Regions from separate parts of the Micromonospora sp. DT228 genome, predicted to be linked through region 1. Evidence: riboswitches for the same ligand, from Rfam matches in the RefSeq annotation. Region 1 holds a riboswitch; each other region holds the start of a gene.
What was found. A riboswitch is a leader RNA that binds a small molecule or an ion and turns the genes downstream of it on or off. The one in region 1 is predicted to bind cyclic di-AMP.
Positions count from the first base shown of each region.

Region 1 (3,976 bases):
CCGGGAGCGGCCGGAGGACTACCGGGAGTACGCGCACGTGGTGGTCGACGAGGCACAGGACGTCTCGCCGATGCAGTGGCGGATGGTCGGACGGCGGGGCCGCCTGGCCTCCTGGACGGTGGTGGGTGACCCTGCGCAGACCGCGTGGACGGGTGATCCGGAGGAGCTGAACCAGGCCCGGGACCAGGCGCTGGGCCGGCGTAAGCGACACGACTTCACCCTCACCACCAACTACCGCAACTCGTCGGAGATCTTCGCGGTGGCGGCGGCGGAGATCCGCCGGCTCTACCCCGACCTGCCGCTGCCGACCGCCGTGCGCTCCACCGGGGTCGACCCGGTCGAGCTGGTGGTGCCCGCGACCGGGTTGGAGACCGCCGTCGTGAAGGCGGCCGCCGGACTCCTGACCGAGGTGGAGGGCACGGTCGGCGTGATCACGCCGGTCCCCCGCCGCGACGAGGTCGCCGGCTGGCTCGACGCGCTCGGCGCGCCGCGCCTCCAGGTGGTGACCAGCCTGGAGGCCAAGGGCATGGAGTACGACGGTGTCGTGCTTGTCGCCCCGAGCGAGATCCGGGCGGATCCGGGTGCGGGGGTACGCACCCTGTACGTGGCGCTCTCCCGGGCCACGCAACGACTTACCACGATCGATCCGACCGGCTGATCCGGTGCACCGTGCCGGGCGGGCCAGCGGTCTACGCCACACTTGCATACATAGCGATGTGAGCATACATTTGACCCGGCCCCAACCGGCGGCGGAAGGTGGATCTCGTGGGCGCAGGTCATGACCACCACCATGGGTCGGTCGCCAATGCCGCACACCAGCACAGGGGCCGGCTCTGGGCGGCGTTCGGGCTGCTCGCCACCCTGATGGTGGTCGAGGCGGTGGCCGCCCTGCGCACCGGCTCACTCGCCCTGCTCTCCGACGCCGGGCACATGTTCACCGACGTGCTCGGCATCGGGATGGCGCTCGCCGCGATCACCGCGACCCGGCGGGCCACCACCGACCCGCAGCGCACCTTCGGGCTCTACCGACTCGAGGTGCTCGCCGCGCTCGCCAACGCCGTCCTGCTCTCCGGCGTCGCGATCTACGTGGTGATCGAGGCGATCCGCCGCTTCGGCGACCCGCACCAGGTCGTCGCCGGCCCGATGCTCGCGGTGGCCGTGCTCGGCCTGCTCGCGAACATCGCCGCCTTCGCCCTGCTCCGCGCCGGAGCCCGGGAGAGCATCAACCTGCAGGGGGCCTACCTGGAGGTGCTCGGCGACCTGCTCGGCTCGCTCGGCGTCATCGGCGCGGCGCTGCTCATCACCGTCACCGACTGGTGGTGGGCCGACCCACTCGTCGCGGTCGCCATCGGCGCGTTCATTCTGCCGCGCACCTGGCGGCTGGCCCGCGCCGCCGTCCGGATCCTGGTGCAGGCCGCCCCGGAACACCTCCAGGTGACCGCCGTGCACGACCGGTTGGCCGCGGTCCCCGGGGTGGTCGAGGTGCACGACCTGCACGTCTGGACGCTCACCTCGGGCATGGAGGTGGCCTCGGCGCACCTGACCATGGCACCCGGCGCGGAGGTCGGCACGGTGCTCACCGCGGCGCGTACCGCTCTGCACGACGACTTCCGGATCGAACACGCGACGTTGCAGATCGAGCCCGGCGCCGCCCCCGGCGCCTGCGGCTCGATCGAGTGGTGACAGCTTTCTCGTGACGACGCACGCACCGTCTGTCACATCGGCTGCAGCAGCCCCACCGGCACCGGTAGGCTCGGTCCCGGCCTCCACCAGGCGGCGCCCTCCAGGCGCCGGTGACGGTCGCCGCCTAATCGCCCAACCGGGCGAACCGGGGAACCACGTTCCTGGGGTGCATCCGCGTCAGCGGTAGGGATCTTCCGTCCCGAACCCGTCAGCTAACCCGGTCGGCGGCTGACGGAAGGACATGCGCAGTGGCACCAGCACGACCACCCGCCGCCCGACTGGCGGCCCTGATCGTCGCGATGTTCGCCCTCGGCGTCGCGCTCCCGGCCGGCACCGCCTCGGCCGCTCCCCCGACCGGCCAGCGGGCCGCCGCCGCACCCGACTCCGACGAGGAGGGCGGCACCCCCTCGCTACGCGCCCAACTCGAGGCCGCCAGCAAGGGCTACCTGGACGCGAAACGCGCTCTGGACACCTCCGTCAAGCGGCAGCAGCAGCTCGCCACCCAGCTCAAGGAGATCGAGGTCGAGCTTGCCCAGCGCGACGGCAAGGTCGGCCAGATCGCCGGCGTGGCGTACCGCACCGGGCGGCTCGGCGTGGTGTCGGCGCTGCTCAACAGCAGCAGCCCGGAGGGCTTCATGGACCGGGCCGCCGCGCTGGACGCGGTGGCCGCCAACGAGGACCGGGTGCTGCGCGACCTGCTCGCCACCAAGGACCAGGCCAGTCGTACCCGGGCCGCCCTGAACGGCGAGATCGTCGAACAACGCAAGCAGGTCACGGTGATGGCCAAGCGCAAGGACCAGGCCGAACGGGCCCTGACCGTGGCCAACACCCCCAAGCCGCGGACCACCGCCGACACCGGCTCCAACCGGGGCACCTCCAGCGTCAACGCGAAGGCCGCGCCGCGCAACTCCGACGGCTCGTGGCCATCCGAGTCGTGCAGCGTCAACGACCCCACACCCGCCAACGGCTGCATCACCCCGCGCACCCTGCACGCGCTCAACCAGGCCAAGGCCGCGGGCTTCACCAGGTACGTCTCCTGTCACCGTCCCAGCGGCTCCGGTGAACACCCCAAGGGCCGGGCCTGCGACTTCGCCGCGCAGACGAGCGGCTTCGGCGGCAACGCCACCGGCGGCGACAAGACGTACGGCAACAACCTGGCCGCGTACTTCATCCGCAACGCCGACCAGCTCGCCGTGCTGTACGTGATCTGGTACCGGCAGATCTGGCTGCCCAGCAGCGGGTGGAAGTCGTACAGCGGCGCGGGTGGCACCCCGTCCACCGACCACACAAACCACGTGCACCTGTCGGTCTACTGACCCAGCCGACGGGTGACCCGGCCCGAGCCGGGGTTGATCCACTCGCCATCGTCGACTCCGGGGTATTCGGACCACGGGTTACCCCGGAGTCGGCGGCGTCGTGTTGATCGTGGCGTCGGGTGACGTCGTCGCCCGGGCGGGCTACGTTGCCGGGCCGGCTACGTCGCCGGGCGGGCTACATCGCCGGGCGGGCTACATCGCCGGGCGGGCTACATCGCCGGGCGGGCTACGTTGCCGGGCGTACCCCTGATGTCGTCGGCGGTCGGACGACCCGGCCCGGGTCGGCGGGCAGCATCGCGGTATGCGTCGGATTTCTCCCACCGCCCGCAAGGGACTCCTCACCCTGCACCTGGTCACGTCGCTCGGCTGGCTCGGCGCCGACCTGGTGCTCCTCACCCTCGGCGTCGCCGTGCAGCGTGGCGCCGACCCGGCGGTGGTCTACCCGGTCACGGCGCTGGTCGGCACGCTGCTGTTCGCGCCGCTGAGCGTTGTGGTCTGGCTGATCGGGGTCGCCAGCGCGCTGCTCACCCCGTGGGGCCTGTGGCGCTATCGCTGGGTGCTGGCCAAGCTCGTGCTCACCACGGTGATGCTCGGGCTGGTGCTGTTCCTGCTCACGCCGAATCTGCGGCACGCCGGTGCGGTGGGCGCCGCCCTCCCCGCCCGGGACCGCGTCGACCTGGTGATCGCACCCGCGGTGTCGACGAGCCTGATGATCATCGCGACGGTGCTGTCCACGTACAAGCCGTGGGGCCGACGCCCCGTCGCCCAGCCCGCCCGCACCCCCACCCCGTAACCGCACCCCGTAACCCCCATCCCCGCTCCGCGATCTTGCACTTCCTGCCCCGACATAAGGGGTATAACAACCCATGTCGACGACCGAAACTGCAAGATCGGCGCGATCTTCTCGCTTCACACCCGGGCGGCGGGCGCGGGCGGGCGCTCAGGCCGGGGGTGGTGCGTCGCCGGTGCGGTCGAGG
Region 1 covers NZ_JBNCKO010000019.1:29,631-33,606, reverse strand. Annotated here, with positions in the region: gene ACLQ29_RS29205 (HelD family protein) at 1-658, shown strand, start outside; gene ACLQ29_RS29200 (cation diffusion facilitator family transporter) at 766-1,683, shown strand; cyclic di-AMP (ydaO/yuaA leader) riboswitch at 1,795-1,926, shown strand; gene ACLQ29_RS29195 (coiled-coil domain-containing protein) at 1,932-2,999, shown strand; gene ACLQ29_RS29190 (hypothetical protein) at 3,301-3,792, shown strand; gene ACLQ29_RS29185 (SRPBCC family protein) at 3,940-3,976, opposite strand, start outside.

Region 2 (3,976 bases), on a different contig from region 1:
CACCGGCGGTCCAACTGGCGGTGGGCCTGGACGCCGGGTTGTGGAACCAGGCCCGTTGCCCGAGATACCAGATCGCCGTCCAGTCGCCCTGCCGGCCGGCCAGCGCGTACGTCTGACCGGTGGAGGCGCGGGCGCCGTGATCCGACACCTCCATGGTGTTCGGGGTGCCGTCGGGGCGGAGCGCGATGTCGTTCACAAGCGGCGCGTCCGCGGCCGGCGCGGAGCGCAGCACCACCGACGAGGAGCCGCGTGGCGCGCACGGCACGCCGACGGTGACGCAGCCGACGAACGCCGGCTGGTTGGTGGCGAAGTCCGGGTCGATCCGGACCAGGCCGGTGGCCGGGGTGCCGGTGTCCAGGCGAGGAGCGCGCAGCAGCTCGAAGTAGTGGGTCCAGTCCCAGTACGGGCCGGTGTCCCAGTGCATTCCACGGACGTTCGCGGCGACGGTGCCGGGCACGTTGTCGTGGCCGATGATGTGCTGGCGGTCCAGCGGGACGCCCAGCCGCAGCGCGAGGTGCCGGACCAGCTTCGCCGAGGTCCGGTACATCGCCTCGGTGTACCAGGTGCCCTGCGCCGCGAAGCCCTCGTGCTCCAGCCCGACCGCCTTGGCGTTGACGTACCAGTTGCCGGCGTGCCAGGCGACATCCTTGGTCCGGACGTGCTGGGCGACGTGCCCGTCCACCGAGCGCAGCGTGTAGTGCCAGCTCACGTACGTCGGATCCTGGACGAGTCGCAGGGTGGTCGCCCAGCTCCCTTCGGTGTCGTGGATGACGATGTACTCGATCTTCTGCCGGGCGGGGCGGTCGGACAGGTCGTGGTTGCCGTAGTCACCGTCGCCGAACGCCGCGTAGGGCGCCGGGATCCACTCGCAGGAGATGGTGCGGGGGCATTCCAGACCGTCCGGGCGGTCGAGCCGGCGCAGACCCAGCCGGTCCGGCCCGGAGCGCTGCGGGCGGAGCGCGCGGGCCGGCAGCGTGATCCGCTGGCCGTCGTCGGCCACCCGCGACGCGCCGGCGCCGATGGTGGTGAAGACCTCGTCGGCGAAGGCCGCCGCGGCGTCCGCGCTGTCCGCGCCGGCGTAGCGGGCCACCGCGCCGTACCAGGTGGCCGGGTCGGTGCCGGCACCGACCGGGGCGCCCAACTCCCGCTGGTACGAGGCCAGGAGCGCGGCCCCGCCCCGGATGTTGACGTCGGCGTCGGTGCGCAGCGCGTCGGGGGTCGCGCCGGTCAGCGCGGCGGCGGCATCCACGGTCTGCGACGCGGTGGCGGGTGGCGCCGGGTCCTCGGCCGTCCGGGGCACGGGTGCCAGCGCGGTACGGGAGTCGTCGCCGCGCGGGTCCTCGGTGCCGGTGCCGTGGTGGCCGCGCACGGGCAGAGCGGTCACGTGTCGGGCGTCGGTCAGGTGCATGGGGCCGTAACCGCCGCTGGTGCTGGGTGTGCCGGCGTTGCTGTCCCAGCGGGACTCCAGGTAGGAGACGCCGAGCAGCACGTCGGTCGGTACGCCGTACTCGGCGGCAGCGGCGGCGTACCGCTGCTGGCGGTCGACAGTGGGCGCGGCGGCGTGGGCGGGTGCTCCGACCGCGGTCGCGGCGGCGAGCACGGCGGCGGCGAGCAGTGCACGCCGGCCGGGCAGCAGGGTTGGATGGTGCATCGAACCCCCTAGATTTCGCGGGTGTGGATGACGCCACCCTCGCGCCGGCCGGGAGTCCGCGTCAATACCTTTCCATGTGTCGACCTGCCAGGAAATAAATCTTCACGTACGGATCGGTCATCCTCTCGGATCGGTACGGAGTGTCACGGCCGCACGGGTTGCGGAACGGTAACAAGCGTCTCTACTCTGGTCATTCGTCGGCCCGATAGCAGCTCCGTCCAGCCCGGGCGGTAACGGACCGGCACCGCCGAGTCGTTTCCGAACGAACCGGGGACCCATGTCCCCCGGGGTGAATCCGCAGCCACTGCGGTAGGGCGCCCACTTCCCGCCCGAACCCGTCAGCTAACCCGGTAGGCGGTCAGGAAGAAGGAGTACGGAACCCCGGTGGCACTCCATGCCCCGCGGCCGTCGTCCGAGCGGTCGGCAACAGCCGGCCCGATGTCGATCGCGCCGCGCCCACGCTGGTCCCGCTTCACCACCGCGCTCGCCGCCCTGGCCGGCGTCGCCGTCGTTCTGACCGGCAGCGCCACGGCGGCCCACGCCGACCCGTCCGTCGCCGAGATCGAGCGCCAGATCGACGCCGACTGGAACAAACTCGAACCGATCATCGAACAGCACAACGCCACCCGGATCGACCTAGCCGCCAAGCGCAGGCAGGCCCAGGCGCTGGCCGCCCGGATCGCCCCGCTGGAGCGCCAGGTCGACGCCGCGATGGACAAGGTCAGCGCCCTGGCCGTGCGCGCGTACAAGGGTGAGAACGTGCTGACCGTCAACGCGGTGCTGGGCAGCCGGTCACCCAGTGAGGTGGTCGGTCAGCTCGAACTGCTCGACCGCTTCGCGCACAACCAGCAGGAGGACGTCCGCGAGGTGGCCGACCTGCGCGACGAGTTGGCCGGGCAGAAGGCGCCGCTCGACGAGATGGTGGCCCAGCTGACCCGTACCGAGGCCCAGCTGGCGGCGAAGAAGAGGCAGATCAACGAGGAGATCGACAAACTGCAGAAGCTGCGCCTCAAGGTGTACGGCAGCGGTGGCGGCGGTCCGTTGCGCCCCGCGCCCTGCCCCGGCAGCTACCCCGGTGGCGCCGCCGGCACCGCGGTCAAGTTCGCCTGCGCGCAGATCGGCAAGCCCTACGTCTGGGGTGCCGAGGGTCCGAACTCGTACGACTGCTCCGGGCTCATGCTCGCCGCCTGGGCGAAGGCCGGGGTGTCACTGCCGCACAACGCCGCCGCCCAGAGCCGCGTCACCAAGAACGTCAGCAAGGCCGACCTGCGCCCCGGCGACCTGGTCTTCTACTACAGCGACATCCACCACGTCGGCATGTACGTCGGTGGCGGCTGGGTGGTGCACGCCTCGCAGGCCGGCGAACCGGTCAAGATGAAGAGGGCCGACGACGGTCAGGTCCACAGCTACGGCCGTCCAGGCTGATCGAGGTGCTGACCGAGGGGCCCGTCGCGATTCGTCGCGGCGGGCCCTCGTCGTCATCGGGTCAGCGGGTGGGCCAGGTGCGCCAGTGCTGCCAGGCGCGGCTCGGCGTCGGCCCCCGCTGCCCCTGGTAGCGCGAGCCGTAGACCGCCGAGCCGTACGGGTGCTCGGCCGGCGAGGAGAGCCGGAAGATGCAGAGCTGCCCGATCTTCATGCCCGGCCAGAGAGTGATGGGCAGGTTCGCCACGTTCGAGAGTTCGAGCGTGACGTGCCCGGAGAAACCGGGGTCGATGAAGCCGGCGGTGGAGTGCGTGAGCAGCCCGAGCCGCCCCAGTGAACTCTTGCCCTCCAGCCGGCCGGCGAGCTGGTCACCGAGCGAGATGACCTCAAGCGTCGAGGCGAGCACGAACTCCCCGGGGTGCAGCACGAACGGCTCCCCGTCGGGCACCTCGACCGCCGACGTCAGGTCGTCCTGCTGCATCGCTGGGTCGATGTGTGTGTAAAGGTGGTTGTTGAAGACCCGGAACAGCCGGTCCAGCCGTACGTCGATGCTTGAGGGTTGGACCAGGGTGGGCTCGAACGGCTCCAGGCCCAGCGTGCCGGCCTTGATCTCGGAGACCAGGTCGCGGTCGGAGAGCAGCATCGGACCACCATAGCGGCGGCCCGAAAACCCACCGGATTCGGTGCCGGTGACCAGCGCGTCGAGGTCGCTACTCGTACATTTGTTCGATAGAATGCTCGCATGGCTTCCTGGTCCGAATTCGCCGCCGACGAGCCCCGACTCGCCGACGGGATCCGCGTTCTCCTCCAGCAGTACGGTCCGGGCTTCGGCTACCTGGCCACGGTCCGTGCCGACGGCGGGCCCCGGGTCCATCCGGTCTCCCCGGTCATCACCGACGAGGG
Region 2 covers NZ_JBNCKO010000003.1:77,052-81,027, forward strand. Annotated here, with positions in the region: gene ACLQ29_RS07000 (N-acetylmuramoyl-L-alanine amidase) at 1-1,651, opposite strand, end outside; cyclic di-AMP (ydaO/yuaA leader) riboswitch at 1,887-2,022, shown strand; gene ACLQ29_RS07005 (NlpC/P60 family protein) at 2,090-3,076, shown strand; gene dcd (dCTP deaminase) at 3,138-3,716, opposite strand; gene ACLQ29_RS07015 (pyridoxamine 5'-phosphate oxidase family protein) at 3,816-3,976, shown strand, end outside.
Region 2: another riboswitch for cyclic di-AMP. It lies ahead of ACLQ29_RS07005 (NlpC/P60 family protein); the one in region 1 lies ahead of ACLQ29_RS29195 (coiled-coil domain-containing protein).

Region 3 (3,976 bases), on a different contig from region 1:
TCTCGCCCGCCGTGCGCTCGGTGCGCCACCCAGGGGTCGGATCCGACGTCAACGTATGAAATCTAAATCACGCATACCTTGACGCGTCTTAGGGTGCGTGTGACCGTGGAGCCCGGGCCAGCGCCGCCGCCGGCCCGGCTGAAAAGCCCTCTGACCAGGTCAGACGCGTGAAGACGAGGTGCGGGGATGAGTCGTCCTGGAACTCCCGGCGGGCAGCCGGGTCCGCAGCGGACCGCCGACCGGGCGTCCGCACCCACAGAGCCGGCCCGGGCGTACGCCGAGCTGACCGCCGGAAACCGGCGCTTCGTCAGCGGCGCCCCACGCCACCCCAACCAGGACGCCGGGCACCGGGCCGCCGTGGCCGACGGACAGCACCCGTTCGCGGTGATCGTCGGCTGCTCCGACTCCCGCCTGGCCGCCGAGATCATCTTTGACCGAGGGCTCGGTGACCTGTTCGTGGTCCGCACGGCCGGGCACACCGCCGGTCCGGAGGTGCTCGGCAGCGTGGAGTACGCGGTGACGGTCCTCGGCACCCCGCTCGTGGTGGTGCTCGGCCACGACTCGTGCGGGGCCGTGCAGGCGGCGCGGGAGTCCTCCGCGACGGGCACCCAGCCTCCCGGGCACCTGGGCGCCGTGGTCGACGCCGTGCTGCCCAGTCTGCGTCGGGCCGAGGCCGAGGGTGTGCACGACATCGACGGCATCGTCGACATCCACATCGCGCAGACCGTCGAGACGCTGCTCCGGCAGTCGCCCGTGCTGGCCGACGAGGTGGCGCAGGGGCGGTGCGCGGTGGTGGGCGTGTCGTACCGCCTCGCCGCCGGAGTCGTACGCCCGGTGGCGGCCGTGCCGGCCGGCTTCGCGTCGCTCGACGTACCGACCGGGTCGGCCGACCCGGCCACGGCCGCCTAGGGGCTGACACGTCGAGGGCCGCCCCGCTTGATGCGGAGCGGCCCTCGACGAAGGATCTGGTGGGTCAGAGCAGCGACATGTGTACGTGGTCGGTGTGGTTCGACGGCCCGCTGTACGACTTCCAGCCGCTCGCCGGGAACCAGATCTGCCGGTTCCAGATCACGTAGTAGATGCCGAGCCGGTCGGCGTTACGGATGAGGAAGGCGGCGACGTTGTTGCCGTACATCCGGGTGTCGTTGTTGTGCCACGGGGCGAAGCCGCTCTTCTGCAGCGACCAGTCGCAGGCGCGGCCCTTCGGGTGCTCCCACGGCCCGCCGGACCGGTAACAGCCGACGAACCGGTTGAAGCCGGCCGCCTTGACCTCCTTGTACGCGTGCAACGTGCGCGGCGTGATGCAGCCGGACGTGGTCGGGTCGTTCTCGCTGCAGGACTGCGCCTTCCAGTCACCGTCGGCGGTGCGGCCCGGCCCGATCTTGGCGACCTTCGAGGTGGCGTCCACCAGACCGCCGGTGAAGCCCTTGCCGCCGACCAGGGAGAGCGCCCTGTCGGCCTCGGTCTTCCGCTTGGCCATCACTGCGGTCTGCTTCTGCTGCTCGCGGACCTCGGTGTCGAGGAGCAGCTTGGCCTGCTCGGCACGGGACTTCACCGCGTTGACCTCGGCGAGCTTGTTCTCGTTCACCATGTTGATCTCGTCGAGCATCGCGGCACGTTGGACGAACGTGTCCGGAGCGTCACTTTCGAGCAGCATCGCCAGCGCACCGATCCGACCGGTCCGGTACGACTGGGCGGCGATCTCCCCGACCTGTGGCGCCAGCGCGTCCAGGTCGGCCTTGGCCCGGTCCACCTCCAGCGCCAACTCGAGCTGCCGCTTCTTCGACTTGTCCAGTTTGGACTTGGCGGCGGAGTAGTCGCGGTTGGCCTGCTCGATGACGTCGTTGAGTAGCTGGGGCTCGCCGTCCTCCTCGTGCCCGGACGGCGTGGGGGTCGTCGGGGCGGCGTGGGCCGGGAGGGGCCCGGCGAGCACGGTCAGTGCGGCGATCACGGCCACCACGGGTGTCATCCAGCGGCGTAGGGGTGCCGTCACAATGTTCCCTTCCGTCGACCGCCGACCGGGTTAGCTGACGGGTTCGGGACGGAAGTGGCCCCTACCGCTGACGCGGATTCACCCCACACACCTGGGTCCCCGGCTCGCCGGTTGGCGATTGGGCGGTGGCACCGCAGGCGCCGCTTCGCGCCTTCATCGGTAACCGGCAGCGAGGTTACCCGAGAGTCGACTGGGTGAGCTACGCCTGGATGCCGACCAAAAGTGTCATTTCGCCATAGCGTTGGGTAACCAGTGACGCGGTTCTCAGGTGGGGGACCCGATCTGGTCACGCTGAGGAGTGTCACCATGCCGTATCCGTGCTCCTGTTCGACTCCGGCCACCCGTCGGTGGCGGTGGATGGGGGCCGGGTCCGCGTCTGGTCCGGCTCGTCGGGTCGCCGCGATCGCGGCGCGTTGAGGGCGGCCAGTGCCTCCGCCCGGCCGTCCGCCTGGGGGCGCGACCGGGTGGCATCGACGGACCGCGTGGTGTCGGCGCGCCCGGCCGCGGTCACGACCGCGGCCAGCCCGGTGGTCAGTGGCACGGCGGCGATCAGCCCGAGTGTCGCGACCGCGCTGCGGACGATCTCCTGCGCGAGGAACTCGCTGGTGAGGAGCTGCCCGATCGGCCGCGCGTCGGCGGTGAGCAGGAGCAGCAGGGGCAGCGACGCGCCCGCGTACGCCAGCACGATCGTGTTGACGGTGGAGGCGATGTGCGCCCGGCCGACACGTGTCGCCGCACGGTAGAGCTGCCGGCGGGTCAGCCCGGGATTGGCGTTCGCCAGCTCGGTGACGGTAGCCGCCTGGGTGACCGTCACGTCGTCGAGCACCCCGAGCGACCCGATGATGATCCCGGCGAGCAGCAGGCCGTGCAGGTCCACGTCACCCTGGAACATCGACAGTGTCGTCGCATCCTCGCTGCCGAAGCCGGTGAGGTGCGTTGCCCCGGTGGCGATGGTGGCGAGCGCGCCGGTCAGCACCAGGCTGCCCAGGGTGCCGAGCACCGCGACCGAGGTCTGCGCGGTGACGCCGTGGGTCAGATAGAGCACCACGAACATGATCAGGGCGGCGCCGACCACCGCCACCAGGAGAGGTGATCGGCCGGCGCCGATTCCCGGCAGCACGAAGGTGAGCAGGATGGCGAAGCTGGCCGCCAACCCGGCGAGCGCGGCCAGCCCCCGCCACCGGCCGAACGCGACGATCGCGGCGGCGAAGACCACCGCCAACCACACAAGTGGGGTGCCGCGCTGGTGCTCGGCGATGTTCCAGTTGCTGACCGTGGGATCGGTCGGGTCGGTCAACTCGACAAGGATGACCTCGTCGCCGACGTCGACCCGTGGCGCGCCCGGGCCGTCGGGCACCGGTGTGCTCACCTGTTGGCCGGCGGCCGGTCCGTCGTCCACCCGGACGTCGACGGTGCCGCAGGGCCCGTTGCCGACCCTGGGTGTGCCCTCCGGGCTCGACGGCAGCGGCGGGCACGGTTCGGTCACCACCCTTGTCACCGTGCCGGCGTAGCGCGGCACGTCCGCTCCGCCGTCGGTCTGCGGTGCTCCTCCGCGCGGCCAGAGCAGCGCCGCGGCGACCACTGTGGCGACGAAGAGGGGCACCACGGTCATGACGAGGATCCGTCGCACCCGGGGCGGGGCGGACGGAGCGGGACGGGCGTGGTCGGAACCCAAGTCGAGACTCCCAACGATCCGGTGCGGGATACGTGTCGGCGGGCCGCGCGGTTCAGTGTCGTCACCGAAAGGCGGCGCGGGGCGCGGTGGATCGCGAACCGACGACCACGCGATCACGGACGGTCAGTGCCCGGCCCTGGTTGCCCGGAAACCGACCCCTCGCCGCGGTGCCGGCACCCCGGGCGTGTCGTCAGCCCCGTGTCGTCAGCCGCGCTTCATCAGCCGGCCGACCGCCGCCATCATCTCGGTGGCCATCTCGTCGGCCCGTCCCTCGGCCGCACCCTCGTGCATGCAGTGCCGGGCGTGCC
Region 3 covers NZ_JBNCKO010000003.1:547,485-551,460, forward strand. Annotated here, with positions in the region: gene ACLQ29_RS09325 (carbonic anhydrase) at 187-909, shown strand; gene ACLQ29_RS09330 (coiled-coil domain-containing protein) at 974-1,993, opposite strand; cyclic di-AMP (ydaO/yuaA leader) riboswitch at 1,998-2,128, opposite strand; gene ACLQ29_RS09335 (YibE/F family protein) at 2,295-3,668, opposite strand; gene ACLQ29_RS09340 (metal-sensitive transcriptional regulator) at 3,873-3,976, opposite strand, start outside.
Region 3: another riboswitch for cyclic di-AMP. It lies ahead of ACLQ29_RS09330 (coiled-coil domain-containing protein); the one in region 1 lies ahead of ACLQ29_RS29195 (coiled-coil domain-containing protein).